DNA from 3 places in the Exiguobacterium sp. KKT215 genome. Region 2 is predicted to be linked to each of the others. Evidence: riboswitches for the same ligand, from Rfam matches in the RefSeq annotation. Region 2 holds a riboswitch; each other region holds the start of a gene.
The links. A riboswitch is a leader RNA that binds a small molecule or an ion and turns the genes downstream of it on or off. The one in region 2 is predicted to bind S-adenosylmethionine.

Region 1 (10,682 bases), 430 kb from region 2:
TTCAATTGGGGCAGCTCTTCCTGGAACCGCTCGACGAGGTACGTCGCCTGCTCCTCGAGTTCGGCCGTCAATTGGTCGAGCCAACGCTCGGCCCGTGAGTCGGAATAGGCGGCGATGATGGCCGTGTTCGCGAACGGTGTCGGTAATACATGGTGTTTGTTTTGGACTTGGATAATCCGTTTTCGCATCGCATCGTCCGGACAGATGATATACGACGCGAACAGCCCCGCGATATTGAACGCCTTCGACGGTGCACTCACCGTGATGACCGAGTCATCGAGGCGATTGATGGCGGTATGCCGTTGTGACGGATAGGTCAAGTCGGCATGAATTTCATCGGCGACGAGGATGACGTCATGGCGACGTGCCAGCTCGACGACTTGCTTCAGATCGGACTCGGTCCATACCCGTCCGACCGGGTTGTGCGGCGAGCAGAGCAAGAACAACTTCGCCTTCTGCATCTGTGTCTCGAGCGCGTCAAAGTCCATCTCGTAGCGACCATCGACTTGACGGAGCGGAGCGTCGAGCAACTCCCGTTTCAACCCGGTGACCAGTTCATGAAATGGCGGATAGACGGGCGACTGGATGACGACCCCATCCCCTTCCTCCGTCAACGCCTCGACGATATGCGTCAATCCCGGTACGACGCCACTGGAGAACAAGACGTGATCGGCATCGACCTTGAGCCCGTGACGACGGTCATACCAAGAACTCACGGCTGCTTGCGCCTCTCTCGAGAACAATGTGTACCCGAACTCTCCTGTCGCGGCCCGTGCCGTCAGCGCCTCCGAGATGGACGGTGCCGTGCGGATATCGATGTCTGCGACCCACAGCGGCAAGACGTCGTCCTTGACGTGGAACCAGCGGTCGAGGCCGTCCCATTTCACCGAATCTGTTCCCGTCCGGTCAAGCGATTGATGTAAGATTGATTTCATGTTCATCCCTCCTACTCCTACTGTAACAAAAAACGAGCGTTCGAGTCCGCAAAACGATGGCGGATTCGAGACGCGTCGGCTATAATCGACCGAGATACTTCAAGGAGGTGAACCCGATGACCGTGACCGTCATCCGCCATAAACGCCGGAAACGGGCGGCTTTCTTCGTGACGCCGGACGGCATCGAGCTGCGGATTCCAGCTAGGCTCCCGAACCGAGTCGTCGAGACAATATTGACGGAACATGCCGGCTGGATCGAAGATCGCCTCGCGGCACTGCCCAAGCGTGACGTCTTACCAGCCGACAGACTGCTTTTGCACGGAGAAACGTTTCCGCTCGTCAAAAGCAATACCGAGACAAGGTTCCGCTTCGACGGCGAAAACTTTTACTGTCCCGCGGCGTGGGACGAGTCATCGCTTCGGAAAGCGTACGAGGTCTGGCTTCGAGAACGGGCCCTCGCTTATGTGATGGAATGGTCCCCCCACTATGAACGTCAACTCGGTGTGAAGGCGGAACGAATCCGCATCGGCCACCAAAAGACGCGCTGGGGGTCATGCAGCTCGACCGGGACGATCTCAATCAACGTCCGGCTCATGCTCGCCCCGCAGGACGTCATGGATTATGTCATCGCCCACGAATGGGTCCATCTCGTTCATTTCGACCACTCGAAAGCGTTCTGGTCGAAGCTTGCGTCAGTGTATCCAAACGTCGCCGGCGCGATGGCCTGGTTGAAACAGCATGGCCATACGCTGCAAATCAAAAAAACCAATTGAACGTGTCCCTTGTCAGGAGGCATGTCCGATTGGTTTTTTAAATGGCGGAAGTGAACCGCTCGGCTGTGCCGTTCAGCGATTCGGCCGACTGTTCGATATGCTCGAACCGCTCAAGCGTCTGTTCCATGATGCGGACACTCTCTTGAATGTCTGTACTGGAGCGGGATACGCCGTCGACGATTGAGACGAGCTCTTTGTTCATCCCGTCCGTGTTCGCGCGCACTTCGATGACGGCGCGTTCGACGAGACGTGACAGGTTCCGGACCTCGGTCGCGACGACGTTGAAGCCGAGACCGTGCTCACCTGCCCGTGCGGCCTCGATGGCGGCGTTGAGCGACAACAAGTTCGTCTGGGCGGCAATTTCCTTGATTGTGCTAGCGATTTTCGTGATCTCGGCGGCCTGCTCTTGCAAGTTCGTGAGCGTTTTCAAGTTTTGATTCGAGTCCGCATCAAGGCGTTCGATCGTCCGTTTCAACTGTTGACTCTCTTCCATGCCACGCCGGGCCCGGTCGTCAAGATTAGCGGCCATGTCACGGAACGAGCGCGCGTATTCTTCGATCGTCTGTTGGCGACTCGTGATGTCGGAGGCGATTTTGACGACGCCGACGACTTCATCCTGTTCATAGATTGGCATATAGGTCGCTTCGAGCCAAATTGAATCACCGCGGGCGTCGATGCGCTCGATTTTGTCGGCCGAACTGAAGCCGTCGAACAGCTTGTTCCAAAACGCTTGATAGTCCGGACTGCTGACGAAACTTGGCGTGCAGAACAAGTGATGGTGCATCCCGATCATTTCGTCACGTTTATATTTCATTGCCTTGGCGAAGAGGTCGTTCACATCGACGACGCGTCGTTGACGGTCGAATCGGATCATCGCCACGTTGGCCTCGAGGGCACGGAGCACCTCAGGGGATGAGAGGCTAGCAATCTTTGTCAGTTCCATTCCGATTATTCCTACCTTCTTTTCTCGATTTCCTTTAGTGCTTTATTCCTGGAATGTAGCGGAATTCTAGTGTACCCTGTGCGAAAAGTCCTGAATAGCGTCGGTTTTTGAAATCGAGTCAATATCTTGAATTTGAAGTGTTTTCCAGTTGGTTCACTGCTAAGTCCATGAACAAAGGACCCGTGCCATGCACGGGTCCCCTATCATTCCTGGTCATCGAATATTGATTTGAACAGCGTGACTTGGTCGGCCGTGAGTTCACCCCGGCTGTCCTTTGGATCGATGCCGCCGATTATCTGTTCTTCGTACCAAATTCCGAAGTCGAGTGAACGTTCTGGCGCATCGTTCGGCGTGAACACGAACGTCGCTTTCACATCCGGTTCCCGCTCGATCGGGACGGGCTGGTCTTCCCACTCGACTTCCTCCGTCGTTCGATCAAGCTCGGCATTCGTCTCAGCGTCGGTAATGGTGCGTGTCGGCCCGTATTCCCCATCAGCATGTATCGTTTGGTACTCGATACGAGACGGATCCACGTCTTCCTCGCTACTCGCACAACCTCCAAGCAACAGTCCCGCGCAGATGACATATCCAACTAACATGCGTTTCAACAGAACATTCCTCCTCGATTTACAACCAATCCGTTCATTCGAAAGCCTGTGGGAATAACTCTTGGAACGTCTCCGCCCCAGCGCTCGACAGTTTGAACACTTCCCCGGACTTCACGTCTTTCACGAAGACATCGACTTTCTTCGACCGTTGCTGGTAACTGACATCGAACTGTTGACCGAGATTCCCGTGCAACAGCGTCAAATACTTATAGTCTTTCGTATCACCACTCTTCGTCGACGGGCGCGCGGTCTCGAGGGCTTCGACCAATCGGTCATACGCTTTTCCGCTCACGTTCACCGCATCAGGGTAAGGGAGCGGGACTTCCCGGTGATACGGATACTGATGGAGGTAAGCGACCGCTATCTCGTCTAGATCTGCAGGATCTGTAAGGAGAGGGCTCGTTCGATAGCGCATCGACACGGTTTTTGTTACGTTTTGTCCGTCCACGTCAATCGTGAGGTCATATAGCGGATAAGGTGTCATCGGTTCCATCGTGCCACCGTTATGGATTCGACGGAAGGTTAAACTGTCAGCCCCGTTGAGCAAATCGGCATCTTGTAAAATGGAGGAGGAATAGCGAGCCTTGTCTCCACCATAAGACTGGAGCAGATGAGGCATGTTCGTGGCCTTATCTCGTCCTAATGCGATAAACACATCGGACGGTCTAAGGTTCGGCAAAAAGTGGAAGAATGGGTTAAAGTAGCCCCCTTCTTCAATCCCAATCTCAACCGTGCCGCTAAATCCAGGCGAAATCCTCATAAGTGTGACCGGATACGGTTCCATGTCTTGTCCATTGTCATAGAAGGCGTCCGGCTTATGTAACGCAGCCCGTTCATTTGCGGTCGCGATATGGACGGTCGGAAGGAACGAAATCTCCGTGCCGACCTCGTCTTTCAAGTAGGCAGGTCTTTCTGCAAGCTCGACGGCCCCGTACCCTTCCATCCCGTCCATCCGGTCTGATTTACAGAGCGCATAGATTGTATCCCCCTCGACATAGGTCACTTCATTAAAACTATATCCATAATAGTCATCATTCATAAGCGGGGCCCGGGTCGCATACGCCATCCCGAGGATTGAAAACGTCTCTCCATATAGTTCGGTCAGTCGTTCCTTGTCTTCACATTGGTTCAAAATTGTTTCGGCATCCACTACAGGCTCTTGACTGTTCAACGTAACCCGTTCGGCTTGCCAGTGCTCCTCGATATGGCCATAGCGGACGACGTCCACGTCTTCCGAGCAGCCTGCCGTCAACCATAACAGTGACAATGACATCAACGCTCGTTTCTTCATGTTCAAGCCACTCATTTCTTCTTCAAGTCAGGGAAGTAGGACAAGAACGTCTCGGCCCCTTCGCTCGTCAGTTTGTACGTCTCGTCGGTCGAGCGGTCGGTCACGTAAATATCCATCTTTTTCGAGCGCTGTTTATACGTCACCTCGAACTCTTGTCCCTTGTGTCCATCGACGATTGTTAGAAGCGGATAGTCGCCTTCATCACCTTGACGCTTCGTCGGTTCAGCGGAATCGATTGCTTGGACGAGGTCATCCATATCGTTCCCCGCTGCTTTTAAAAGAACCGGGTATGACAACGGAGATTCCGGGTTGAACGGCTGTTGATGAAGATAAACGAGTGGACCGACCACAAGTGGCATGTAGTCTTCGTCGGGGTGTGTCTCGAGCTGCTTTCGTTCCGCTGTCGATAATAAGTCAGAGGTGCGGTATGTGAACGTCATCGTCTCATTGACGACTTTTCCGTCACGAGTATAGGTGAACTCATACAATGGATAAGTCTGGTCCGGGATGAGCTCCGTCTCGAGGGGGAGGCGCTCGACGCTCAACGCTTCATATGTAAGCCCTTCTGCGGTTTGGTCAATCATCGACTCGAGTGGAGTCACCGAGAAATAAAGGTCCGCAAACATGAGCAGCAAATACGGTTTCTCAGTAATCGTGTCGTAACCGATCGCTACTTTGATGTCTTTCATGCTGGCCATCGACGGATCGAACGAGAACAACGGATATGGACTCGGCATTCCCCCGATTTCTACTTCAATCTCACCGTACAGAGCCGGGGAAAAGGCGACGAGCGTTTCGAGGAACGGTTCAATCGGGTTGCCTGACTCGTTCAATTCATCGGCATCCCGTAAGGTGGTTTTGGCGGACTTATCGGCCGGCCCGACGACTGGATAACGACCGATCGGTGTCCCTGCTGATACGTCCACATCGTCAGGGAACGACTCGATCACTTCCGCCAAGAAGCGGTTCGAGGCCATATCACGACAAAGCACATAATTCTCATCCCCTTTCAAATACGATACAGCCTTGAACGCATACTCCTCACCCGTGTCCGTCATCGGATAGCGGTTCGCCACGATCGTATCGAACACGATCAAGTCGCCTTCCAGCTCGGTCGTCAACTCACCGCTACAGGCTTCAAGCGTCTCGTCGGCTGAATGAAGGGAAATCAACTCCTCCTTGGCATACTTGCTGACGGTCCAATGCGCGTCGACGTAAGACAAGTTTACGACGTCCGGCTTTTCCCCACCGCAACCAACCAATAAGCCTGTGGATAGTACAAATAAACCGACTAACTTTTTCAAATCATCCGCCCCTCACCATTTATTTGTACCAATTTTACCATTATATTACTTTAGGAGGGAACACGAAAAAACCCGTCCGACGACCTGGACGGGTTCAATGACCGTTACACAGTTTTATCGATGGCTCGGGTCAATCTCATCTCGACATCGCGTGCCACAGCTTGGAGCGACTCATCCTCGATCAGTTCGATCAGTTTCGTCGGCTTCGGCATCCCGACATGGGTCGACCCGTCTTTCGTGAAGACGGCGAGCTTGCATGGGAGGAAATAACCGCCTTCCCGGTGCGCCGTGATGACTTTTTTCGCTTCTTTTGGATTGCACACTTCGAGGATGCGGTAGTCCCCATCAATCGCTTGACCTTTCTCTTCGAGCGTCTCACTCAAATTGAAGTCCCAGAGCACCCCGAACTCTTCCTCTTTGAGCGTCGTTTTCAGCTTCTCGACGACCGCTTCGACCGTCTGATCGGTCTTGACCGTGTAATCAAACATGTGAACCCCTCCTATGATGTAGTCTCTCTCGTCTTGTACCCCAAGTGAGGACCGACAAATCGTCTGTTCGGTCGAAAAAAGTATATGTGATTTGAAACATATTCGATGTCCGTCACGTATGTATGAGAGAAAATAAAGGAGTCCATACTTACGTAAAGGAGAAGTGGTTGCCGTGACGGTCACCGTATTCACACATACAAGCTGCAGTTCTTCCCGTAAGACGATCGATTGGTTACGTGAGCAGAACATCCCGTTCATCGAGAAGAAATTGACCGACCAAGGGATGTCGTTCACCGAGTTCAAAGACATGCTCCGCCTCACCGAGAACGGGACGACCGACCTGTTGTCCGTTCAAAAGAGCGTGTACAAACAAGCGGCGGATCAACTTGATGAGATGTCGCTCCGCGAGCTGTACAGCTTCGTGGCGTCGCATCCCCAGATTTTGAAGAGTCCGATCGTCGTCGACGACAATCGAATTCAAATCGGGTTCAGCGAGAAAGAGATTCGTACGTTCATCCCGCGCCATGACCGCATTGCCGAATTGAAACGATTGCTCGATAACAAGTAAGAGCCCTGCCGAAGCAGAGCTCTTTTCTTATGCCTTCTTGAGTCGGGCCGCCAAGCGGTTTCCGAACGATTGAATCGATTGGACGAGTAGAATCAAGACGAAGATGGTCACGTACATGACCTCCGGCTCGAATCGGAGATGCCCGTATTGATAGGCGATATCGCCGAGTCCACCGGCCCCGACGAGTCCTGCCATCGCGGTCGCCCCGATCAAACCGATCGTCGCAATCGTCAAACCGAGCACGATTGAAGAGCGGGCCTCCCGGATCAACACGTACCAGATGATTTTCCGGGTCGAGATGCCCATCGCTTCATATGCCTCGACGACCCCGCGGTCGACCTCGAGCAGCGCCGACTCCATGAGCCGCGCGATATACGGCGCCGTGAACACGATGAGCGGCAACAGCACGCCTTGGACGCCGATCGTTGTTCCCATGATGAAACGGGTGAACGGGAGGATGAAGAATAAGAGAATGATGAATGGGATCGAACGGACGACGTTGATGACACTCGACAAGATGCCGTAGAAATAACGGTTGGCGAGCCGCCCGTGCGGTCGCGTCAAGACGAGTAGCGTCCCGAGCGGCAGTCCGATCAACGTCGAGATGACGAGCGCGATGCCGGTCATCGTGAGCGTCTGAATCGTCCCCGTCCAAATCAAGTCACCCCAATTTTCCCAAAACTGAAGCATGGTTCGTCACCTCCTTCACTTTCACACCACTCGCTTCTAAGAAGCGGACGGCTTGGTCGGTCTGGCCCTCATCGCCGTCCAAATGGACGAGTAGATTACCGACGAGACCACCTTTAAGCTTTTTGATGCCGCCCCCGATGATATTCGGCAGCAAGCCGAACCGTTTCGTCAATTGGGCGAGCACGGCCTGTTCACTTTGATGGCCGATGAACGACAAGTTGACGAGCGTCCCGTGCGTGCTCAATTCTTCGACGACCTCTTTCGGGACATCGAGGTTCGTCTTCAAGAACTTGCGCGTCGTCGCATGCTGCGGGTCCGAGAACACGTCGAGCACGTCCCCTTCTTCGATGATCCGGCCGGCCTCGATGACCGCGACCCGGTCGCAGATGCGCTCGATGACTTCCATCTCGTGGGTGATCAAGAAAATCGTCAGCCCGAGCTCGCGATTGATGTCGAGAAGCAGGTCGAGAATCGACTCGGTCGTCTCCGGGTCGAGCGCGCTCGTCGCCTCGTCGCTGAGCAGGATGTCCGGCTCATGTGCGAGGGCGCGGGCGATGGCGACACGTTGCTTCTGTCCGCCCGAAAGTTGCTCCGGATAATGTTTCCGATGATCCGTCAATCCGACGATGTCGAGGTACTTGTCGACGCGTTCGCGGATTATCCGCTTATCGAGTCCTTCGAGACGGAGCGGGATGGCGACGTTCTCTTCGACGGTCGCCGTCTTGAGCAGGTTGTAATGTTGGAAGATCATCCCGATGCGATGACGTAGCTTCGAGAGCCCTCGTTTGTCGAGCTTCGTGACGTCCTGTCCTTCGATTTCGACCTGGCCCGACGTCGGGCGTTCGAGCAGGTTGATCATGCGGATGAGCGTGCTCTTTCCTGCCCCGCTTCGGCCGATGATGCCGAAGATCTCGCCTTTCTCGATGGTGAGCGAGACGTCGTCGAGTGCGGTGACAGCACCTTTATTTACCGTGAACGTCTTCGTGATTCCTTTAAGTGCGATCATAGGCCCTCCTTAAAACGCCGGGACGATTGAGCCGTCGAACGTCTCTTCGATGAACGTCCGGACCTCGTCCGAGTGATAATACGATTTGAGCGTCGCGACGACTTCGTCATCCTTGTTGTCGGTACGGACGACGACGTAGTTCGGATACGGGTTGTCGACCGTGTCTTCATGGAACAAGGCGTCCTCGTTGATCGACAGGCCGGCACCCATCGCGAAGTTCGTGTTGATGGCAGCGAGTGCGACTTCCGGGAGCTGGGTCGGGAGCTGCGACGCCTCGAGTTCGATGAATTCAAGGTTGAGCGGGTTCTCGGCGATGTCACGTTTTGTCGCCTTGTCTGTCAATCCTTCTTTGAGCGTGATGAGTCCCGCTGTCTCATAGAGACGGAGCGCGCGTAGCTCGTTCGCCGGGTCGTTCGGGACGGCGACCTTGTCACCTTCTTTCAAGTCCTCGATGTCGGTCAATTTCTCTGAGTAGAGACCCATCGGGAAAGCGACGGTCTTGAACACGTCGTCGATTTTATAGCCTTTATCGGACTTTTGCAGTTCTAGGAATGAGAGCGTCTGATAACTGTTCACGTCGAGGCTACCCTCGGCGAGCGCCGTGTTCGGCGTATTATAGTCGTTGAACACTTTGATATCGAGTTCGAGGCCGTCTTCGGCCGCGAGTTCTTTCACTTTCTCGGCGATCTGTTGGTGCGGCCCGCCCGTGACGCCAATCGTGAGCGACTCCGTGCTGAGCGCCTCGCTCGCGTCCGATTGTCCGCATGCTGAGAGCGCGATGGCGGCGAGTAGTGATGTTCCTGCAAGTACTGTTTTCTGTTTGATGTTCATTTGTTTTCCTCCTCCAAAATGAAAGCCCGCTACTCATTCAGAGTGGCGGGCACGACAAGTCAAAGTCGGACACGCTCATCTCCCAGACGATTTCGTCTGTTGGAATTAGCACCATGATCATTACGATCTGGTTGCTGGGTTTCACAGGGCCAGTCCCTCCACCACTCTTGATAAGCAATCGGTCTATTAAGTTGTTATCATCTTACTTTTAATTCTTTTAATTGTAAATAGATAATTGTAAATTTTCAAAAATTATTTTCAAAAAGTCTTTATCGAGCGGTTCCGGCAACTGTTGCAGCTCGGTCTCCGTCATGACGGAGTCGACGAGGACCGGGATATGCTCAAATCCGACCCCGAGCGTCTCGAGCGTCGTCGGGGCACCGAACCGTTTCAACCAAGCTTCCAAATACGGAGCATCGGCCGAGCGCCGCAAGCGCTCTTGGACGATCAGGCCGAAGCCGACCTTGTCTCCGTGCAAGAATGAGTGGGTCGACTCGAAGCGGCTGAGCGCATTATGGACCGCATGGCCCACGGCGACGCGTGTCCCGGCGTCACCAAATCCACCGACGGCGCCGCCGATAGCGAGCACGTGATCGACCGCGAAGCGGACGTCGTCACTATACGACTCAAAAGCGTGCTCGCTCAATTCAAGTTCGACGAGACGCCCGCACTGCTCGGCCAAGACGAGTCCGGTGTTGACGCCGGCGTCAGCTGAGCTGTCACCACTCAAATAACGGGCCTCGTAAAACTTCGCGACCGTGTCGATGACACCTGCCCGAAAGTATTCATATGGTGAGCGCGAGATGACCCGTGAGTCAACGATGACCCGTTCGATGACGACGCGGAACATGTCGTAGCGGTCGTAGCTCCCGTCCTCCTGATAGACGACGCTGAGCGGTGTGAACGCCGCACAGTTCGAGGCGAGCGTTGGGACGACGATGAGCGGGACGTTCCGTTGATAGGCGACGAGTTTGGCCGTATCGACGAGCTTGCCGCCTCCGACGGCGATTAACACGTCGGCGTCCAACGGTTTGAGCCGTTTGACTTCCGAGTCCGTGCACTCCCCGCTGAACCTTGTTGCCGGATAGTCCGCGATGGCCGGAAAGATGGCTCGGACGACGTCATACCCTTTCTGACCGTGCAGGACGTGGGCACGGCGGCCGTCGACTAAGTCATCAAGACGATCGAGCGCGTCATCGGCGTGGTCATATTCAAGGACGGCCTGACGAATCATGCGCGCACCTC
Region 2 (10,682 bases):
CCGTCTAGGGTCTTAGCGCGGGTCGTACCGTAAATGAATCAGTTCCATCGGTTGATCGTATACTTCTTCTTGGATTCGATTCAGTTCGATGAACGCCTCATGACTCAAAAAAGCGATGGCTTGCTCGTTCGAGCTTTCGACGTACAGCTCGATCGGTTGGACTTTCCGTTCCCGTAGATGCGACAACAGTGCCGTCCCTAGGCCTTGGCGGTGATGAGCCGGATGAAGATAGAGACGGAGTACTTCCCATGTGTCCCCGCGGTCGATGGCGTGATAGAAGCCGATGACGTCGCCTTCGGCCTCACCGACAATGAACAACTGCTCTTTCGCTTCCTCGCTTGAACTGATGGCGCGGACGATCTCTTCTTGTTGATAGGCGCGTTCCATTACTTTCGAACGAACCTCGTCTCGTTCACTGACCGTCGCGAGCGCAATGTCGCGGATGGTGGCGGCATCTTCTGGCACGGCTTCTCGAATCTTCATAACGGCATCCCCCTTTTGGCCAATCTAGTAGTAACATTCCCCATCGGCAAAAAAATATCCTGCCCGTTCATTACTTTTTGATGTCGAAATGAAGGAAGACGTTATTTTCCATTTTGTGTCGGGTATAAGAGTATCAATGCCAACTTATAAAAAGGAGTGTTACCATGGAACCGAAACTACAACACGATCCACAAGTCGAGCAAGCCAATCATCCGAACCGTCAGTTTGAACAGACGAACACAGGAGGCCCAAAAATCACAGTCGTGACCGGGATGCTCCTCGGCGCCCTCGTCGGCGGCCTACTCGCCTTACTTAGCACGTCAAACCGTGAGAACACGAAACAATCGTTCTCGAGCGCGAAGTCATCGGTCGGCGGTCTCGTCGACACGGTCAAACAAGACCCGGCCGGAACGGCGTCACAAGTCATCGGTCAAGTGAAAGCAGCGACCGAGGTCATTCAAGACGTCGCGACCGACGTGCAAAACGTCTATGAAAAAGTCGCCGGTGAAGTCGACACGGTCAAACAAGACGTGAACAAAGTCGTCGGGACGGCACAAGAAGCGAAATCGGATTTACAATCGATTGGCGAGAAAGTCGTCGAAGCGAAAGATACGGCACTTGGCAAAGAGAACTCAACAACTGAAGACAAGCCGCAAGCCTAAAAAAAACGACCTTTCGAGTGAAAGGTCGTTTTTCTATGCTTATGCGAAACGTTTCGCGCCTTCTTCGAGCACTGCCGCTTTGTCCGTTTGCTCCCATGGGAGTTCAACGTCTGTACGACCGAAGTGGCCGTAAGCTGCTGTCTGCTTGTAGATTGGGCGACGAAGGTCGAGCATCTTGATGATGCCGGCCGGACGGAGGTCGAAGTTCTCACGAATGAGTTCGACGAGCTCAGTCTCGCTCAATTTGCCTGTGCCGAACGTATCAACCGCGATCGATACCGGGTGAGCAACACCGATTGCGTAAGCAAGTTGAACTTCTGCTTTGTCAGCAAGTCCCGCTGCAACGAGGTTTTTCGCCACGTAACGAGCTGCATACGCTGCTGAACGGTCAACTTTGGTAGGATCTTTACCTGAGAACGCGCCGCCGCCGTGACGAGCGTATCCACCGTACGTATCGACGATGATTTTGCGTCCTGTGAGACCTGCATCCCCTTGTGGTCCACCGATTACGAAGCGGCCAGTCGGGTTGATGAAGTATTTCGTGTCCGCGTCGATGAGTTCAGCCGGGATGACTGCATCGATGACGTGCTCTTTCAAATCAGCTTGGATTTGCTCGAGCGTGATGTCTTCCGCGTGTTGTGTCGAGATGACGATTGTGTCGATGCGAACTGGGTTGTTCGCTTCGTCGTATTCGACTGTCACTTGTGTCTTACCGTCTGGGCGAAGGTAAGCGAGCGTGCCGTTCTTACGAACTTCTGCCAAACGACGTGACAATTTGTGAGCGAGTGAAATCGGGAGCGGCATGAGTTCCGGCGTCTCTTTTGTTGCGTAACCGAACATGAGACCTTGGTCACCAGCACCGATTGCATCGATTTCTTCTTCAGTCATTTGTCCTTCACGAGCTTCGAGCGCTTGGTCAACACCTTGCGCGATGTCTACCGATTGCTCATCGATCGATGTGAGGACAGCACAAGTCTCTGCATCGAAACCATATTTCGCACGTGTGTAGCCGATCTCACGAACAGTTTCACGAACAACTTTCGGGATATCCACGTAAGTTGATGTTGTGATTTCACCTGCTACGAGCACGAGACCTGTTGTGACAGACGTCTCAGCCGCAACGCGGGCGTTTGGATCTTCAGCTAAAATTGCATCCAAAATCGCATCTGAGATTTGGTCACAAATTTTATCCGGATGTCCTTCCGTGACGGACTCCGAAGTGAAAAGTCGACGGTTCAAGTTTGCCATTTCGAAAAACCTCCTATAATAAAGGGTGATGTGTGGACGGTACTCGTTCCCCTTACGCGTTGCTTTGGGACGGTAATGAAAAAAACCTCTCGCCATGTTCAAATGGGAAAGGTTGAATCGTTCTTCCTTACCCTCTTATCGTTCGAAGCTTACGCTTCGCTTCAGGATAGCACCTTTTCCGAATAACAATGAAAACTCGGACGGTTGCTGGGCTTCGTAGGGCCTTGTTCCCTCCACCGCTCAGAATAAGAGTATCCGTTACGAAGACCATCATATAAATGACACCCCGTTCTGTCAAGCGTATCGACCGAATTCGTCAAACTTTTCACAAACGGTCAAATAGTTATGTTTGTGAAATATCAAACATTTTTTTGTCCGTTTTGGTTTTTGTACTATGACCTGATACAGAATATGTTAGAATGACAATGTAAGAAAGCGCTTACTTTAAAGGGTAAAAAATGCTTGTTTTTGATTAGTATGTCACATATAATAAAAACGTCATACTGATTAAACGCGGAAGTATGCGGATTTCATCCACATCTATTTAGGGGAAAGGTGGGATTCAGGATGGCGACAACGCTCCTGAAAATCGAAGAATTAATTAAAGGTGCCGACATGATGCGGAACTTGACGGTTCCAGAACTGGTGGAAGAAGCCATTCGCAACGGTGAGGGCGTACTGACGAAAGACGGGGCTTTATCGGTCAGTACTGGGAAATTCACAGGACGGTCACCGAAAGACAAATTCGTCGTGCAAGATGAAGTCAGCAATCATTTAGTAGACTGGGGTCCAGTCAACCAACCGATCGCGGAAGAGAAGTTCACCGCGCTACTCGACAAAGTGTTGACGCACCTCGAAACGAAAGACAAGCTCTATTATCTCGAGGCGTCTGCGGGGGCAGACGAGCACTATACGCTCCCGGTCCGTGCCATCACGGAATACGCGTGGCACAATTTGTTCGCCAAACAGTTGTTCTTGCGTGAATGGCCGACGAAAGGTGCCTTCGAGCCCTTCACGGTCATCTATGCACCGAGTTATAAGGCCGATCCAGTCATCGACGGGACGAACTCCGAAACGTTCATTCTCGTCTCATTCGCCAAGCGGACCATTCTGATCGGGGGAACAGAATACGGCGGCGAGATTAAAAAATCGATTTTCTCGGTCATGAACTTCCTGTTGCCGGAACAACATGTGTTATCGATGCACTGCTCGGCGAACGTATCGGACGCCGGCGAGACGGCCCTTTTCTTCGGTCTATCGGGAACTGGGAAGACGACACTGTCGGCCGACCCGGAACGCCATTTGATTGGGGATGACGAGCACGGTTGGTCACCCGACGGCGTCTTCAATATCGAGGGCGGTTGCTACGCGAAGACGATCAATTTGTCGCGCGAGAACGAGCCGGAAATCTACGATGCCATCCGTTTCGGCTCATTGATTGAGAACGTCGTCTTAGACGAGAACCGGGCACCGGATTATAAGAATATCTCGCTCACCGAGAACACACGGGCCGCCTATCCGATTCAATTCATCGATAACGCGATGCTTCCGTCACGGGCCGGTCATCCGAACACGATCGTCTTCTTGACGGCCGATGCATACGGGGTATTGCCTCCAATCAGCAAATTGACGAAAGAGCAGGCGATGTACCACTTCTTGTCAGGGTATACGTCAAAACTCGCCGGCACGGAGCGCGGCGTCACTGAACCACAGGCGACGTTCTCGACCTGCTTCGGGTCACCGTTCTTGCCGCTCGCACCGGAGCGCTATGCGGACATGCTCGGTACGCTGATTGAGAAGCACGACGTCGACGTCTATCTCGTCAACACGGGTTGGACCGGCGGCGCGTACGGAGAAGGATCACGGATGAAGCTCGCCTATACACGGGCGATGGTGAACGCGGCGGTCAACGGCAAATTGCGTGACGTCGAGACGACGCGCCACGACATTTTCAATGTCGAGATTCCACGCCACATTGACGGCGTGCCAGGCGACGTGCTCAATCCGCGGGACACATGGAAAGACGGAGCGCGCTACGATGCCGAAGCAACGGCGCTCGCCCGGAAGTTCCAGGACAATTTCAAACGATTCACGAAAGCGAGTGAGGCGGTCGTTGCGGCCGGACCAATCATCGTATAACGAAAAATGAGACGATTGCCGATTCGGCAGCGTCTCATTTTTTTGAGTTGGCGAGCATCCATTCCATCGCCGCATCGGTCGTCTTCCATTTTTCCCAAAACGGGAGTTGATGGGCGAACGGGACGACCCAAAGTTCGGCCCGCTCCCCCATCCGTTCCGCTACCGCCGTCGCATGGCGCAGGCGGACTTGTTCATCATCGGTGCCGTGAATCAACAACGTCGGTGCATCCCATTCCTTGTAGAGCGGCGAGCGCTCAACATAAGCGGCACGGGCCGCTTCCGGGTCGCCCCCGGTCATACGGCGCAACATCTTCCGCATCGAACGCTGTTCTTCATACGTCCACTCGAGATTGGTCACACCCGCCCATGACGTGACGGACGTGAGCGGTCGTTCCGCGGCGAGCGACAACGCCATCATGCCCCCGCGCGAGAAACCAAGGGCATGAATGAACGTATCCGTTCGACGGACACGATCGTAGAGAGACAGGACGTCCTCTAGATCGGCGCCGCCGAAGTCCTCTTTCCCGCTCCCGCCATGGTTACCCCGGTAAACGGGCGCCACGACGTGAAAACCTTTGGCAGCGAACTGCATCAACCGGGGCAAACGCACATCCCCGATGCGTCCTGTTCCGCCGCGCAGATAGAACAGGACATGTCCGTTCGGCCGTTTCGGTGTGATCGTATAGGCGACGACGTCCTCACCGTCACGCGTCGCATACCAGCCACGATGGACCGGATAACCGGCGTACGGCGGCAGGACCTCGACCTTGTCAAACCAATTGTTTTTCATAGAGCACCTTCATCGTTTCCGGGAGCACCCGGTCTTTCATCATGAAGCTGTACCGATTGTTCCGGAGCAGATTCGTCGGCAATTCCTTCATAAGGACGGCCCCATCGGTCTCGTCGACCGCCGGATGATCGTCGAAACGTTCGATTTCGGCGAAATAAATATTTTTAATGACCGTGTCGCCACGCCCAAGCACGCGATATTGGCCGAGATAATGGAGCGTCTTCACGACACCGCCCGTCTCTTCATACACTTCCCGAATCGCGGCGTCATCCTCGTGTTCGCCGGGTTCGACTTTCCCACCCGGAAACTCGAGCCCGCGCTGCTTGTGCTTCGTCAGCACCCATTGATTTTCAAAGCGAGCGACGACCCAGACGTGGAGCGGTGTATCCGAAAATGGATAGTGCGCAAAGCTCAACTCGACTTTATTGTGATAGTAGTCCGTGAATGTCAACATAGTCCATCCCTTTCTTTCCCCTGTCTACTCTCACTTTACCTTGTCTTCCACTAGTTTCAAACAAAAAAATAGGCCCGCCGGAGCGGACCTACTCAAAATTATTGGTTCAAGCGCTTTTCAAGCTCAGCTTTTTGCTCTTCGTAACCTGGTTTTCCAAGCAACGCGAACATGTTCGCTTTATACGCTTCAACGCCTGGTTGGTTGAACGGATTCACTCCGAGGATGTATCCGCTCATCGCGCATGCCTTCTCGAAGAAGTAGAACAAGTAACCGAGGTGGTACGGCGTCATCTCTGGCAATTCGACGACGAGGTTCGGGACTTCTCCGTCCGTGTGGGCGAGGAGTGTTCCTTCAGCTGCCTTGTCGTTGACGAATTGAATCGTCTCACCAGCGAGGAAGTTCAAGCCATCGAGGTCTTGTGAATCTTCCGGCACGTTCATCGCGTGACGGACGTTCGTGACACGGATAACCGTCTCGAACAAGTCACGACGACCTTCCTGAATGTATTGTCCCATCGAGTGGAGATCCGTCGAGAAGTCGACTGCCGCCGGGAAAATCCCTTTGTTGTCTTTCCCTTCTGACTCGCCATAAAGCTGTTTCCACCACTCCGATACGTAATGCAAGGCTGGTTCGTAGTTGACGAGCAACTCGATCGACTTGCCTTTCGCATATAAAGCGTTACGGACGACCGCGTACTGGTACGCTTCGTTTTCCGCCAAGTTCGGAGACGAGTAAGCCGTTTGGGCATCGCGTGCACCTTCCATGAGGGCGTCGATGTCGATGCCTGCTGCCGCGATCGGAAGGAGTCCGACCGGTGTGAGCACCGAGAAACGACCTCCAACGTCATCTGGAATCACGAACGTCTCGTAGCCTTCTGCATCCGCGAGCGTCTTCAAGGCGCCACGGGCACGGTCTGTCGTCGCATAAATGCGTTCACGTGCGCCATCTTGACCATACTTGTCTTCCATGAACTGTTTGAGGACACGGAACGCGATGGCCGGTTCAGTCGTCGTTCCCGATTTCGAGATGACGTTGACTGAGACGTCCTTGCCTTCGAGCACTTGGAGCAACTCCGTCAAGTATGTCGACGAGATGTTGTGGCCGGCGAAGAAGACTTGTGGTGCGTTGCGTTCTTCCTTAGATAACACGTTGAAGAATGAATGTTGGAGCATCTCGATTGCCGCGCGTGCGCCGAGGTATGATCCACCGATTCCGACGACGACGAGGACGTCCGAATTTTCACGGATTCGTTCCGCAGCCGCTTTGATGCGAGCAAACTCATCCGTATCGTAGTTTGTTGGAAGGTCGACCCACCCAAGGAAATCGCTACCTGCCCCACTGCGGTCATGAATGACCGAATGCATTGCTTTCACGGTTTCTTGCAATTGATCGACTTCATGTTCCCCGACGAAAGACAGGGCGTTTGAATAATCGAAACGTACTGTTGACATGTCATTTCCTCCTTTAAATCGCTCATTGAAGAGCCATACATGACCCATCATAAACGGAAACGTCGGATTCGTTCAATCATTATTGCAAAATAGGCATGAAATCGCCTTATTTGCTCAGTTCAAGAATCGCTGCGACGTCTTCACGTTCGAGCGTACGGAAGCGACCGAATGCGCCTCGTTTCATCGCCGAGTCGAGGATGGCGTCAAATGTCGATTCATCGATGTCATAGTCACGGAGTGAGCTTGGTGCACCGAGCTCGTCGAAGAAGGCGCGGACAGCTGCAATCGTCCGTTTCGCCGTCTCAAGATCGTTACTGGCCGGTTCAACGTTGAACACTTCCGTCCCGAGGCGTGCAAATCGAGCAGCGTTGTCTTCTTCAAGCACATGCTCCATCCAGCGCGGGAACAAGATTGCGAGTCCGCCTGCGTGTGGAATGTCATGGACAGCCGAGACCGCATGCTCGATGTTGTGTGACGCCCAGTCGCCCGAGGCGCCCATTTGGAGCACACCGTTCAAGGCGATTGTTCCGGCGAACAAGATGATGGCGCGCAAGTCGACGTTCTCCAAGTCATTGACGAGTTTCGGTGCCGATTCGACGACCGCTTTCAACACACCTTCCGTCATACGCTCTTGGACCGGCGCATGGTTCGGGTGGAAGTATTGCTCGAAGCAATGGCTCATCATGTCGACGATACCGTAAATCGTTTGATCTTTCGGTACCGATACCGTATAACGCGGATCGAGAATCGAGAACGTCGGATAGACGAGCGGGTGACCCCAACCATATTTCTCTTGCGTCTCCCAGTTCGTGATGACCGAGCCCGAGTTCATTTCAGAACCAGTCGCCGCTAGCGTGAGCACCGTACCGAACGGGACCGCTTCTGTCGGGATGTGGTCGCGAAGCACGATATCCCAAGCATCGCCTTCATACGGGATGGCCGCCGAGATGAGTTTCGTACAATCGATGACCGAACCACCGCCAACCGCGAGCAACGCGTCGATGTTCTCTTCGCGTGCTTGTTTGACCGCGCGACGTACCGTCTCGATGCGCGGGTTCGGCTCGACGCCTGAGAAGTCGACGTAATCGATCCCAGCATTGTTTAACTCGGCCACGACTTCTTCGTACGTGCCGTTCTTTTTGATGCTCCCGCCTCCATAGACGAGCATCACTTTCTTGGCGTCAAGCGCCTGTAACTCGCTCGCGAGTTTTTCGATTTGATGAGTCCCGAAAATAAGTTTCGTCGGGTTTTTGTATTCAAAGTTGTGCATAATTCATCCTCCTTCGAAAATATGTAACACCTACACTATATACCCTGTTTTTTGTGATTGAAAAGCAATCAGGCCTGAGCGTAGATGCGGTCGATGATTGTATGGAGCGTCACCGCCTGTTCCGCTTGCTGGTACGACGGCTCCTGACGACACGCCTCGAGAAACGTGTGAATCTGTCTCGCATACGGGTCTTCGAGCGCGAGGTGAGCCGGTGTCTTATCGAACAACGCCCCGTGCTCTTCCGTATGGATGACGAGTGGGAACAGCGACGCGCCACCGTTCGTTCCACGCAGTTCGACCCGCATCGTGTCCGCCGCGTCGACGTTGGCCATGAAACTCGCGTCTAAGAACAAGGATGCCCCATTATCGAACGTGACCATCGCCCGCGCCGTGTCTTCGACCGAAAACGCGTCCGCGTCCCAATCGCCCATCAGCCCGACACCAGGTCGTGTTCCGAGATATTGACCGACGTGACCGACCACATCGACCGGCTTCGGATAATCCATCAAATAGAGGGCAAGGTCGAGCATATGCACCCCGATATCGAGCAGTGCGCCGCCGCCCTGCAACTCTTTATTCGTGAACACGCCCCATCCCGGGATGCCACGGCGCCGAAGGGCGAGCGCGGTCGCGGCATAGATGTGTCCGAGTTCACCCGCCTCGATCATCCGCTTCAATAGTTGGGTATCCGACCGATGCCGGTAATGGAAGCCATAATGAAGGGTTCGCTCAGCTCGTCTGGCCGCTTCTAGCATCTCGTTCGCCTCGTAAGCCGAGATGGCCGGCGGTTTCTCGCAGAGGACGTGACAGCCGGCCTCGAGTGCGGCAATGACTTGTTGTTTATGTAAGGCGTTCGGTGTACAGATGCTGACCGCATCGAGTGTCTCTTCGGCGAGCATCTCCTCGACCGTCTCGTACACCCGTTCGATTCCGAACTGCTTCGCCACCGCCGCCCCGCGTTCGCGTGTCCTATTCATGACGGCGACGACGTCTGCGCCTGCTGCGATGTATTGCGGGATGTGGGCGGTCTTGGCAATCCCGCCCGTACCGATGATTCCGATTTTCATGGTCCTCACTCCTTTTCTGTACTGTTCGTGAACGTGTGGGACATTTCCTGTACAAAAAAAAGACGACCTGCACAGGGCAGGTCGTCTCAATCACTTACTTTTTGAAGTTCGTGTTTTTGATCCAGTCTTCGAGCTTGTCCTTGAGGACAGTGAAGCCTGGTGCTTCTTCTTGCTTGAAGTTTGAAGCTTCGTTGCGGCGTGGTGCGCCACGACGAGCTGGCTTAGCCGACTTCTCGCGTTTTGGAGCTTCTTGTGTCGCTTTCATTGAAAGCTTGATTTTCTTAGATGCTTCATCAACATCAAGAATTTTCACTTCAACTTCTTGACCGACTTGAACGTACTCGTTCACGTCTTTCACGTAGTCGTGTGAGATTTCAGAGATGTGGACAAGACCTTGAGTCTCGTCGTCGAGTGCGACGAACGCACCGAAAGGTTGGATTCCTGTTACTTTACCTTTTAAAACTTGATCTTTTTCGTATTTTGCCATTACAAACACTCCTATGCTAAATTCATCAACTTACTATAACATACTTTTTTCGATAAAGTGTACAAATTAGTAAAAAAGATTATTTGGGATTGTTTTTGTGTTTCAAAGTCGACGGGTCGGGTAAATACAAATCAAGCAAGACTTCAAGTATTCCCCCCTGATTCCGCTAGGCTAACGCCTAGCCCTTTTTTTGTTCAAAAACTTATAAACGGTTGCTGCGCGGCCACATCAAACACCGTTTCCCCCATCATTTCATTCAACATGATTGCGTTTCGATACACTGCCATCCCCAAATTCGTCGCTGCCGGACCGTGCGAATGTTCTAAATTCGTATGGGTAAATAAACTTCCCGCCAATGTCGTCTTCGTCGCAATCTGATAGCGATTGTTGACACGCCACTGCTGGTCCGCCTCCCATTCGATGTCGAACCGTTCGACCCATGTCGGGATGCGCGGTCGATATCCGGTCGCCGCCACGACCGCATCATATTCACCCGTAAACGATTGCCCCGTATATTGTTGCGTCCCTTCGACAGTATAAACGATTTCGTGTGCGATGTGCTCGATTTCAATCTGAGTGTACAGGTTCGTCGCTTGATCACTTCCGTCCGCCGTCCGATGATACAAAAATC
Region 3 (10,682 bases), 380 kb from region 2:
ATGATGCCGCTGCGGCTAATCAACCCGACGGTCGGTTTGATGCCAACGATTCCGTTATGGACGCTCGGGTGGATAATCGAGCCGCTCGTCTCGCTGCCGACGGCGAGCAACGTCAAGTTGGCTGCGACCGCTGACGCTGAACCTGAACTCGACCCTCCGACATCGAGCTTGTCCCCATACGGATTGAGCGTCTGGCCACCGACCCCACTCCAGCCGTTTGGCATGCCCTCGGTCAAAAAGTTGGCCCATTCGGACAAGTTCGCTTTCCCGAGGATGATGGCCCCGCTCGCGCGCAAGCTTTGGACGAGATGGGCGTCCCGGCCGGCGAAGTGATGCGCGAGGGCGACGGCCCCGGCCGTCGTCTTCATCAATCCGGCCGTCTCGACATTGTCTTTGATCAGCACCGGGATGCCGAGCAACGGTAATCGCTCACCTCGTTGATAGGCGCGATCCGCCGCCTCGGCCTCGAACAAGGCGTCCGGGTTCACTTGAATGACCGCTCTCAGTTTATCGTTCAACTGGGCGATTCGGGTCAAATAGTAGGCCGTCACGTCACGCGCCGTGAACGTTCCTTCTTTATATCCGCGATGGGCGGTCTCGATATCGAGTTCGAAACATGTGTTTGGTTCAGTCATATAGATTCCTCCTTTGGTCACTCGATGGTATTCGCTATCGCCACATGATTTCCTGTTTTCGTTCGCCAACGAATATGTAACTTGGTACACTGAAAGAAAAGGGAGGTTACTATGAACCGTTCGTACGTACTCGTCTTATTGTCCGTTTTTGCCTTGTTCTTCTTACAGTTATATGCCGGGGACGCCCCGTATACGCTACCGCTCTCCATCGTCCTCGTCATCTTGATTCTCGGCGCCACCTTGGTCCAACTTCGACGCAAGCCAAACCGTTGACGCCGCTTCAAATCTGATGGTATGATGCTCTCACCAACTACATATCGATATCTCGAGTGAACGAGAGACCTGGCTCTATGACTTCACAGCAACCTGCTTCGGCAAGGTGCTACTTCCAGCAAGGCAGTTTGCCTTGGCCGATATGACAGAGCGCTCATGTCGATGACATGGGCGCTTTTTTTTGGAAATTGATCGAGGGGGAATTACTAATGGAAAAAGCAACATTCGCAGGCGGCTGTTTTTGGTGCATGGTGACGCCGTTCGAGGAACAACCTGGCATCGAGTCAATCGTATCCGGTTATACGGGAGGTCACGTCAATGACCCGACGTATGAACAAGTGAAGACAGGGACGACGGGACACTATGAGGTCGTCGAGATCACGTTCGACCCGACGCTGTTCGCTTATGAACGACTGCTCGAACTGTATTGGATTCAGACCGACCCGACCGATGACGGCGGCCAGTTCCAAGACCGCGGCAGCCAATATGCGCCGGCCATCTTCTATCATACGGAAGACCAACGCGTGAAAGCAGAACAGAGTCGCGACGCGCTCGCGGCGAGCGGACGCTTCAAACAGCCGATTGTCACGAAGATTCTACCGGCCGACACGTTCTATCCGGCCGAGGAATATCATCAAGACTTCCATAAAAAAAATCCGGCCCACTATAAAGAGGACCGGAAGAAATCTGGGCGCGACGCATTCATCGAGCAAGCCTGGTAAACAAAAGACGGGTCGTCTGACCCGTCTTTTTAGCTCTTGGCAATCCCGAGCATGAATCCGGCCACGACGATGAGCCCGATTCCCATAAAGACGAAGACACGTTCTTTCGTCGTCTTCTCTTCTTTCAATAGATAAATCCCGCCGAGCGTCGCCACGACGACGTTCAATTGGGACAAGGCGAATGACGTCGCGATGCCGACTTCACCGCTTGACACGAACAGCCCGAAGTTCCCGATCCCCCAAGCGAGACCGGCCAAAATGTTTTTGAACGTCTTCGGATCGAACTTCTTCACATCTTTCTCACGCAGGCTGAACAAGAGCGCCGCGACGAACATCCCGACCGACTGCGGCAAGATGGCCGTGATGCCGTCGACCTCGAAATAGTTCGTCAAGACGGCATACGTCACATAACCGATACTCGACACGAGCAGGACGAGCAAACCTTTCTTCAAGGCGCTGCTGCTATCGCCATCTTTTTGTTGTTGGTATGACGTCAGTGCCGCCCCGATGATAATCAACACGAGCGCAGAAAAGCCGAGCCACAACTCGGTCGTCGTCTTCCAATCGCCGAGCACGATGACCCCGAACAACGACGTCCCGACGAGTTGCATCCCGGTGCTGATCGGCATCGCTTTCGATACACTTAAAATTTGGAACGACTGGAACTGTAAATATTGCCCGAGTGCCCAGAACACACCAGATATGAAGCCGGTCACGATTGCGAGCGTCGTGAACTCCGGATTGAAGACGAGTGCGATGATGACCGCCATCACCATCGCCCCAATCGTCGTCCCGATTAACTGTTGAATCGGCTTGCCGCCGACTTTCGAGACGATGAGTGGGATACTCCCCCACATCAAGGCAGGTAAGAGTGCGAGTAAAATCATTTCCATAGATAACACCTGCTTTCGTAGAATAACATTACCCATGATTTTCCCACGTTTACGCCCGATTAAACTTTGTTCAAAAAAATTTAAAAATACCCATTGCCAAATGTTTTACTAGGATGATATAATAATTTTCGAACGGGGCATTAGCTCAGCTGGGAGAGCGCCACGCTGGCAGCGTGGAGGTCAGCGGTTCGAGCCCGCTATGCTCCATTATGGAAGTCACCACTCATTTGAGGGGTGACTTTTTTGCGTCTCCGCCCGGTTTAAGTCACCTGGTAGCGGGTAATGATTGTAAGACATCATTATTCTAAGGGGGACTTACTATGGATCGTGCCTCTGTCGAAGAGACCATTTTAGCCGTCATCGACTGTATGCGGGCAAGCAATCACTGTTTCTCAAAATGTTTACAAGAAGAGGATTTATTGATGGTCGCCGAGTGTATCCGGCTGACGAAAGAATGTTCGGAAGTGTGTGCGCTCGCCTTGAACGCGCTCGAGACCGATTCGGCTTTCACCAAACCGATTGCTGCACTCTGCGCCCAGGTGTGCGACACGTGCGCCGTCGAATGTGGCCGCCATTTGCATGACCATTGCCAACGTTGTTCCGAAGCGTGTCTCCGCTGTGCCGAGGCGTGTCGCAACCTCGTGGCCGCATAATCGCTTTTTAGTCTAACGATATGTTAGACTTTTTTTATACTTGTTTTATGAGAAAGGGACCGATTATGTCACATTCAATTCTTGCCATCGACGTCGAGACGGCCAACCGCGATAGTCGCAGCATCTGCTCTGTCGGCTGGAGCCTACTCGTCGACGGTGAAATCATCGAGACGAACCAACTACTCGTCAATCCAGAAGAAGACTTTGACGCAGGCAATATCCGCGTCCACGGCATCCGGCCGAGCGACGTCTGGGACGCTCCAGCCTTACCCGAGGTGCTTGAACAGCTCTATCCGACGCTGCGGGATGTCGACCTCGTCATGGCGCACAATGCCTCATTTGATATGGGCGCTTTCAAGAAAGCGATCGCCAAATATGATTTATATACGTTTCCGACGATCGAGTACGGCTGTACCGTCAAGCTGTCGAGAAAACTGTATCCTGGACTGCCGAATCACAAGCTGAACACGATGGCGGAATATTTGAACGTCCCGTTCATCCATCACGATGCGGCTGAAGATGCCCGTGTCTGCGCATTGCTCATGCGCGACATGATGCAAAAGACCGGGATACATGACCCGCGTGAACTGCACCGCTATACATCGGTCAAGATCGGGAAGCTCGCCTATTGAACCATATGCATGCCAGACAGGCCAAGACACTCGTCTTGGCCTGTTACCGTTTAAAGATCCATCTTTTTTGGACATAATAACTGACGACGAACAAAAGGCTGTCGACAAACACTTTAATCCACACTTCCCCGTCCCGAAACAACAGGAACAATACATAGACGAGACCGGCCGACAACGCCATCTGCAAGCCGACGAGACCGAAGTATTTCGGCATCGCCCGTCTCGCTTTCGACTCGAATACGACTTTTCGATTCACCACGTAATTGAATAAGGACGAGATGATGCGGGCCAATACCGTCGCAATCAAGACATGAGTCGTCTCGAACCACGGATTCAATAAAAAGATGAACAAGGCATAGGCGCCGATATCTAATAAAAATGAGGCGACCGAGGATAACGAATAGGCTAAAAACATGCGATAAATCAGAATCGAGTCGATGACCGGGCGAAAATGGGATGAGGCGTTCTCGGCCACATACACGGTTTGAATCGGAATCTGTTGAATCGGGACTTGCCAACGTTTCGTGAACGTCAACATGTTCATCTCGAACTCATAGCGGTTCCCGGGCACGTCGAGCAACTGTTCCGCATAGCGCAACGGAACGGCCCGCAGACCGGTCTGGGTGTCTTTCAGTCGAAGCCCGCTGCCGACGAGCATGACACCACGTGTCATCTGGTTCCCGAATCGGCTTCGGAACGGAATATGCGCACCAGAAAAATCACGACATCCCATGACCAGATGGTGCGGCCGTTGAACCCCTGCTTCATACAAGCTTTTTACATCCTCCGGCAGATGTTGTCCGTCCGCATCGACGGTGATGACACCATGCGTACCGGGGAATCGTTCGACGACGTGACGAATCCCCGTCTTCAACGCCGCACCCTTGCCTTGATTCCGTTCATGGACGAGAACAGTCGTCACCCACTTCCCGACCTCATCGAAGACAGTTTGGGATGGCTCGACACTCCCATCGTTCACGACGATGACATGGACAAATCCCGTCTCTTTCAGCTCGCGCACAAGTGTGACGAGCGCTTGATCCGGATTATAGGCTGGGATTAAAACGACATACTCATCTAAACGTTCTACGGAATGCATTTGCATCGCCACCCCTCCTTCCCTCCTTCTATACCCAAGACGATGAAAAGTGATTCCTCGGACCGCGGTAAACAAAAAAACACGGTGTCTCGGAGGACACCGTGCCAGATTAACCGATGAAGATGAAGTAAGACGAAGCGAAGTAGACGAGCACGACAAGCGCCGATGGCAAGATGTAACGCAGTTTCGACGTCACATCTTTGCGAAGAAGCGTATACATGACCAACACCGACAAAATCGTGATTCCGATTGCCGTCACCAAGTGAGACGCAGCTACGTCGGCCAAAATCGAGCCGTTTCGGTAAAACACGTCTGACATGGCGATAATGAGCATGTTGAAGACGTTACTTCCTAAAATCGAACCGAACGCCAAGTTGACGTTACGGAGTTTCAAGGCGACAAATACCGATACCGCCTCTGGAAGCGAAGTCGTCGCGGCAATCAAGAAACTGCCGACAAAGCTTGAACCGAGGCCGGTGACGACGGCGATTTGATCACCTAACACAGATAGCGCCGTCCCTGCCGCCATGATGACGAGTGCGGCGATGATGAAACCGACGATCGCACGTTTGACCGTGATCGAACTCGTCGCACTGGCACCGACTTTTTGAACCGCCTCGTGGGCAGCTTCCCGCTCAACGGCAGGTTGTTGCGGGCGTTTTCCGATATAGTAAATCCCGATCCCATACAATACCGCGATCAACAAGGCGTCAATTCCGATGCCGAGAATCGTGAAATCGATGCGCACGATGAGAGCAATCATCGTGACGAGCGTCAACATGAGCCCGAGACCGGCCGTATAGAGATGATCTCGGCTCGCTTCATTGAACAAGCGTTTCTGACGATAGAAGAGATCGAACATCGCCAAGATGAAAATGTTGAACAAGTTCGATCCGAGCATGTTCCCGATGGCGATATCCGGGTTGTTGATCATGACGGCCGAGACGCTCGTCGTCACTTCCGGCAGCGATGTCGCACCGGCCAGCAATACCGTCCCGACGAGCATCCCGCTCATCGTCGACTTCTCACTGATGACGTCAGCGTAAGTCGAGAGTTTCATGGCAGCGTAAACGGTGATGGCTGCGGCCAAGATGAAATAAATAAATACCATTTGAATAAGTCTCCCCTTTTTCATGAATTCAAAAAGACCTCTTTATGGACGCCAAAAAAGCATCCATAAAAAGGTCTTGCGGACTTGGTAAGAAGCTCGGTGGACCGAGTGCATTGCACCGTAATGACGACCCACCGACCACGGTTGTGGTCGCTACTCCCCCTCTTATGTTCACGACGAATATATCACATTGAAGGTCATTTGACAATCAATTGAACCTTAAATGGGCGACGACGTCATCGACTGGCATCGCCGTCCGGTAGGACAGTTCATCAATCGCTTGGAGCATCGGGAGCGGTAAACGTTCCCATAGCCCTGCTTCTTTCAATTGTGCGGACAAGGCGTCAAGCTCCGGTTGATTGACGTCCGTGCCGTGACGATACCCTTCGCGCATCGCCTCATGTAACTCATAGGCCGTCTGACAGAGCGTCGATGTCTCTTGGAGCCAGTCCTCTTCGTGAAACCCGTGCTGAATGACGTCGAACAATTTTTCGAGCTTATCGGAACGCTCCTCGGTGACACCATAGAATAACAAGTTCAACTCGGTCTCGAACGACTCGATGAGCGTCGTCGTCTGTCTGAACGGTGTCAACGCCTGGAGCAGCTCATGATAATACCACGACTGATCGCGGAGGGGTCGTCTGAAGCGATCCCATATTTGCTTACCGGCAGACTCGACGTCGAGTCGAATCGAACGAAGGTTATGTAACTTGTCTGCCGCCAAAATCGCCACTTCGTCATACTGCATCGTGTGCACGTGTTGAATCGTCATCCGTTTTCGTTCTTCCCACGATAAGTGCTTGTTTGGTTCCGATACAGCCTGAACAAGTCGTCTCACTTCACTGCCAAACCGTTCCTCAATTTCTTCAGCGGTCGTCAACGTGTCTTCGAGCAAATCATGGAGCAGGCCGGCAGCCACGACCGGGACCGGTTGCCGGTCTTCGACGAGCAACATCGATACGGCGACGGGATGGGTCAAGTAGGGAATATTCGTTCCTTTTCGAAACTGTCCATCGTGACGGACGGCCGCGAATCGGAGTGCCTCTTCAATCAGCTGGTGCACGACGATTCCTCCTTAAATAAATGGGATCCTAGAGCTTTCCCATCCTTTACCCGTGTCTAGTCCCATCTACTCATATCGCACGTTAAAATATAGGGTAATGGTCCCGATTGAGCGACTCACGGTTCATAAATCATCTTCTTCGTCATTCCGCCGTCGACGACGAGATTATGCCCGTTGATGAAATCGTTCTGCTCATCAATCAAATAAGCGACCGCTCGGACGATATCGTCCGGCTTCCCGACCCGGCCCGACGGATGTTGCGCATGGTCGATGTCACGGAGCGGCTCATCCGACGTATGAATCCAGCCCGGACTGATTGCATTTACCGTGATCGGACGCTCCGCTAGCGAGACCGCCATCGACTGGGTCAATGACACGATACCACCTTTTGACGCTCCGTACGCTTCCCAATCAGGTTCATTTTGAAGGGAGCGCGTCGAGGCCAGATTGATGATGCGCCCATATCCCGCCCCCTCGTTCAACGTTAAGAACGCCTTGGCACAAGCGAACGTTCCGACGAGGTTGACGTCGATCACTTGTTTAAACGTCTCGACGTCAAGTTCAGCCAAAGGTTTGACGAGTGACGAGACGCCACCGTTGTTAATCAGCACGTGGGCGACGCCGACTTGGCGCTGAATGTCGGCGAACACGCGAGCGATCGCCTCATGGTCCCCCAAATCCATCTCATAAAACGTCACCTCGTCCAGCTGCGGATCGTTTCCTTTGTCGACTCCGATGACGTGATACGTGTCACGGAAATGACGTGCCAACTCATGTCCGATCCCTTGGCTGACGCCCGTGATAATCATAACCTGTCTCATATACATCCCTCCTGCAGTGTCACATACCCCGATTCGATGAAAACGAGTCCTATTCGATTGTCCAGAGGCGTTGGTCAGACGTCGTCACGACCGTCGCACCCGCCTCGAGAGCGGCCTCGACTTCTTCAGGCGATGAAATCAAGCCGCCGGCGAAGACCGGGATTCCCGTCTCCGCTCTTACGGACCGGATATACTTCGGGACGAGACCCGGCAACACTTCAATATAGTCCGGTTGTGTCCGTTTGATGAGGCGATAACTGCGCTCGAGCGAGCTTGAATCGATTAAAAATAGACGTTGGACCGTCTTGACCTGTTTTTGTTTCGCCTTTAAAATGACGCTGCCTTTTGTCGAGATGATGCCGTACGGACGATACGTCTGGCAAATATATTCGGTCGCATATTCATCCGCCTTCAACCCTTGAATCAAGTCGAGATGGACGAAGACATGTTTGTCATGGGCCGCCAACAACTGAAACACAGCATCGAGACGGGCGACGTGTACTTCGAGCAATACCCCGACACGAAACGGTCCCGTCACGAATTTCTCGAGGTCCCGCATGTCGTGGAGCGCGGGTAAAATGGTTTGACCTTCTATCATATGGACACGTCCTTTTCTGTCGATCATGCTTCCATTATCTGAATAACGTGCAACGGAAATCAAGGTTTACTGATTCAATATAGCGGGAAAATAATTTTAACTTATGCACAGAGAGGAAGTAGCGATATGGTCAATGAAGTGGAAGTACGGAACGAGACACCGACACCGGAGGAGCATCAGCGCCTACGCGTCATAGCCGGAATGCCGAAACGTTCCGACTCGGGGACGGTGAAAGGACTGGCCAACACGCTATATGGCGTCTGCCTGTATAAAGATGAACACATGGTCGGGATGGGTCGTGTCGTCGGAGACGGCGGGATGGTGTTCCACCTTGTCGATATCGTCGTCGACCCGGAATGTCAGGGGCTCGGACTCGGAAAATTGATTGTCGCGCAGTTGATGGACTGGATTTTACAGGAAGCTGACGAGACGGCCATCATCAGTCTTATTGCGGATATACCGGCCGATGGATTGTACCGGCAATTCGGGTTTGACTATTCGCGCCCGGAATCGGTCGGGATGGAGTACCAATGGAACCGGGACTGACCCGTCGACCAATATACCTTTCGAATTCAAGGGGTGACGTATGGAACTGAACATGATCGTCTTGCTCGGCCTGGCGCTTGCCGCCATCTCCGTGCTCAGCCTCATTATCGAGCGGTTATTCTTTCCAAGTATTCTCGCTTTTATCGCCATCGGCGTCGCCGTCGGTTTCTTCTGGAATGGAAACGAGGTCTTTAAAATCGCCGGCGAAATCGGGATTATCCTCTTATTCTTTTTACTCGGGTTAAAGTTCCCGCTCGGAGAGTTGATGAAGCGCCTCAAGCAGGTATGGAAGGCAGGTGTCCTCGACATCGTGCTCGCCTTCGGGGTCACGATCGGAATCGCCATGCTGTTCGGACTCGACTTCTCACAATCGTTTTTAATCGGTGCCGTCTTGTTTGCGACGAGTTCGTCGATTTCGGCACGTCTGCTCGAGTGGCACGCGGACAAGCATGAAGATGTGAAAGAGTTCGTTTTGGCACTCCTGATTTTTGAAGACATGGTTGCTCCGCTCATCTTGACCGTCGCCCCGTTCATCATCCAGGACGAACCGATTCATGTGTCTGATATCGGGAAAGTGTTCGCCGGCTTCCTCATCTTCGGCGTGTTGCTCTTTATCGGATCGCGCTTCGTCAAGAAACAGCCGAAGATTGCCAAACATCTGCTGCGGCAAGACGATGCGAGCATTGGCTTGATCGGGTTGATTCTCTTTTTCGCCGGAATCGGAATGGTATTCGGACTGTCCGAGATTCTCGGGGCGTTCATCGCCGGCATCATGCTCGCGGGCATTCACGACGTCCGTCCGTTGAAACGGTTGACGGTCCCCGTTCGTGATTTGTTTTTGCCAATCTTCTTCATCTCGTTCGGGATCTCAATCAATCTGGATCAAGGCGTTTTCGTCAACACGCTCTTCTTCGTTCTCATTGTCTGGGGTGTCCTATCGAAATGGATTGTCGGGCGCATCGGCGGCCGCATGTATGGCCTGACAAGGGTTCAGGCGAACGAGGCCGGCTTCTCGCTCGCTCCGCGCGGTGAGTTCTCGATTCTCTTCACCGCCTTATCGAACGGGGCGATCAACTTGTTCGTCGGGCTGTATATTTTCGTCTCGGCCATCATCGGGATCGTCTTGTTCCGCTTCTCTGAGATTTTAGCGGCCAAGACGGAAGAAAAACTAGAAAAAGTTTTGCCCGACGAGAACAAGAACGGTTCGAACGAATGAACCGTGACAGAAAGGACCGATCTTCTCCCGAAGATCGGTCCTTTCTGTTTAGAATGAAGAGGCCTGTTTCTTCTTCCGCTTTTTGCGCCAAATGAAAAATACGACCAGCCCGGCTGCCATCAGACCGTAAATGGCATACGAGTACACATCCAAATAGCTTAAAATTGATTCCCAATTCTCGCCGACGCGGATGCCGATATAGATGAGAATGGTATTCCAAATCACCGTCCCCGCCGTACTGAGCAACAAAAATTTCAAGAACGGCATGTTCGACATACCGGCCGGGATTGAAATCAAACTCCGAACGACGGGCATCAAACGGCCAAAGAACACCATCCATCCCCCGTATTTATCAAACCAAGCGTCAGCCCGATGCACGTCGGCGATATCGAGCCGAATCCATTTGCCGTATCGTTTCGT

Region 1: linked by a shared signal. The riboswitch ahead of ACZ2GZ_RS07340 (MetQ/NlpA family ABC transporter substrate-binding protein) and the one ahead of metK (methionine adenosyltransferase) in region 2 are both predicted to bind S-adenosylmethionine.
Region 3: linked by a shared signal. The riboswitch ahead of msrA (peptide-methionine (S)-S-oxide reductase MsrA) and the one ahead of metK (methionine adenosyltransferase) in region 2 are both predicted to bind S-adenosylmethionine.

The regions. Positions count from the first base shown of each region.
Region 1 covers NZ_CM145756.1:1,408,259-1,418,940, reverse strand. Annotated here, with positions in the region: gene ACZ2GZ_RS07390 (MalY/PatB family protein) at 1-935, opposite strand, end outside; gene ACZ2GZ_RS07385 (M48 family metallopeptidase) at 1,052-1,708, shown strand; gene ACZ2GZ_RS07380 (methyl-accepting chemotaxis protein) at 1,746-2,651, opposite strand; gene ACZ2GZ_RS07375 (hypothetical protein) at 2,855-3,259, opposite strand; gene ACZ2GZ_RS07370 (hypothetical protein) at 3,294-4,550, opposite strand; gene ACZ2GZ_RS07365 (hypothetical protein) at 4,562-5,854, opposite strand; gene ACZ2GZ_RS07360 (DUF302 domain-containing protein) at 5,959-6,342, opposite strand; gene ACZ2GZ_RS07355 (Spx/MgsR family RNA polymerase-binding regulatory protein) at 6,515-6,910, shown strand; gene ACZ2GZ_RS07350 (methionine ABC transporter permease) at 6,938-7,600, opposite strand; gene ACZ2GZ_RS07345 (methionine ABC transporter ATP-binding protein) at 7,572-8,606, opposite strand; gene ACZ2GZ_RS07340 (MetQ/NlpA family ABC transporter substrate-binding protein) at 8,616-9,437, opposite strand; SAM riboswitch class I at 9,510-9,614, opposite strand; gene ACZ2GZ_RS07335 (iron-containing alcohol dehydrogenase family protein) at 9,655-10,671, opposite strand; gene ACZ2GZ_RS07330 (aminotransferase class I/II-fold pyridoxal phosphate-dependent enzyme) at 10,668-10,682, opposite strand, start outside.
Region 2 covers NZ_CM145756.1:974,756-985,437, reverse strand. Annotated here, with positions in the region: gene ACZ2GZ_RS05160 (GNAT family N-acetyltransferase) at 13-483, opposite strand; gene ACZ2GZ_RS05155 (hypothetical protein) at 648-1,145, shown strand; gene metK (methionine adenosyltransferase) at 1,185-2,393, opposite strand; SAM riboswitch class I at 2,526-2,645, opposite strand; gene pckA (phosphoenolpyruvate carboxykinase (ATP)) at 2,961-4,532, shown strand; gene ACZ2GZ_RS05140 (alpha/beta hydrolase family protein) at 4,567-5,322, opposite strand; gene ytkD (RNA deprotection pyrophosphohydrolase) at 5,303-5,776, opposite strand; gene ACZ2GZ_RS05130 (glucose-6-phosphate isomerase) at 5,875-7,227, opposite strand; gene ACZ2GZ_RS05125 (iron-containing alcohol dehydrogenase) at 7,334-8,497, opposite strand; gene ACZ2GZ_RS05120 (Gfo/Idh/MocA family protein) at 8,566-9,564, opposite strand; gene yugI (S1 domain-containing post-transcriptional regulator GSP13) at 9,659-10,051, opposite strand; gene ACZ2GZ_RS05110 (lysine N(6)-hydroxylase/L-ornithine N(5)-oxygenase family protein) at 10,246-10,682, opposite strand, start outside.
Region 3 covers NZ_CM145756.1:1,350,399-1,361,080, reverse strand. Annotated here, with positions in the region: gene ACZ2GZ_RS07080 (amidase family protein) at 1-635, opposite strand, end outside; gene ACZ2GZ_RS07075 (hypothetical protein) at 747-908, shown strand; SAM riboswitch class I at 953-1,054, shown strand; gene msrA (peptide-methionine (S)-S-oxide reductase MsrA) at 1,118-1,630, shown strand; gene ACZ2GZ_RS07065 (GRP family sugar transporter) at 1,660-2,523, opposite strand; tRNA gene ACZ2GZ_RS07060 (tRNA-Ala) at 2,658-2,730, shown strand; gene ACZ2GZ_RS07055 (four-helix bundle copper-binding protein) at 2,844-3,176, shown strand; gene ACZ2GZ_RS07050 (3'-5' exonuclease) at 3,242-3,808, shown strand; gene ACZ2GZ_RS07045 (bifunctional glycosyltransferase family 2/GtrA family protein) at 3,852-4,913, opposite strand; gene ACZ2GZ_RS07040 (sodium:calcium antiporter) at 5,017-6,018, opposite strand; gene ACZ2GZ_RS07035 (HD domain-containing protein) at 6,227-7,081, opposite strand; gene ACZ2GZ_RS07030 (SDR family NAD(P)-dependent oxidoreductase) at 7,198-7,902, opposite strand; gene ACZ2GZ_RS07025 (glycerol-3-phosphate responsive antiterminator) at 7,952-8,500, opposite strand; gene ACZ2GZ_RS07020 (GNAT family N-acetyltransferase) at 8,627-9,046, shown strand; gene ACZ2GZ_RS07015 (cation:proton antiporter) at 9,087-10,262, shown strand; gene ACZ2GZ_RS07010 (DedA family protein) at 10,311-10,682, opposite strand, start outside.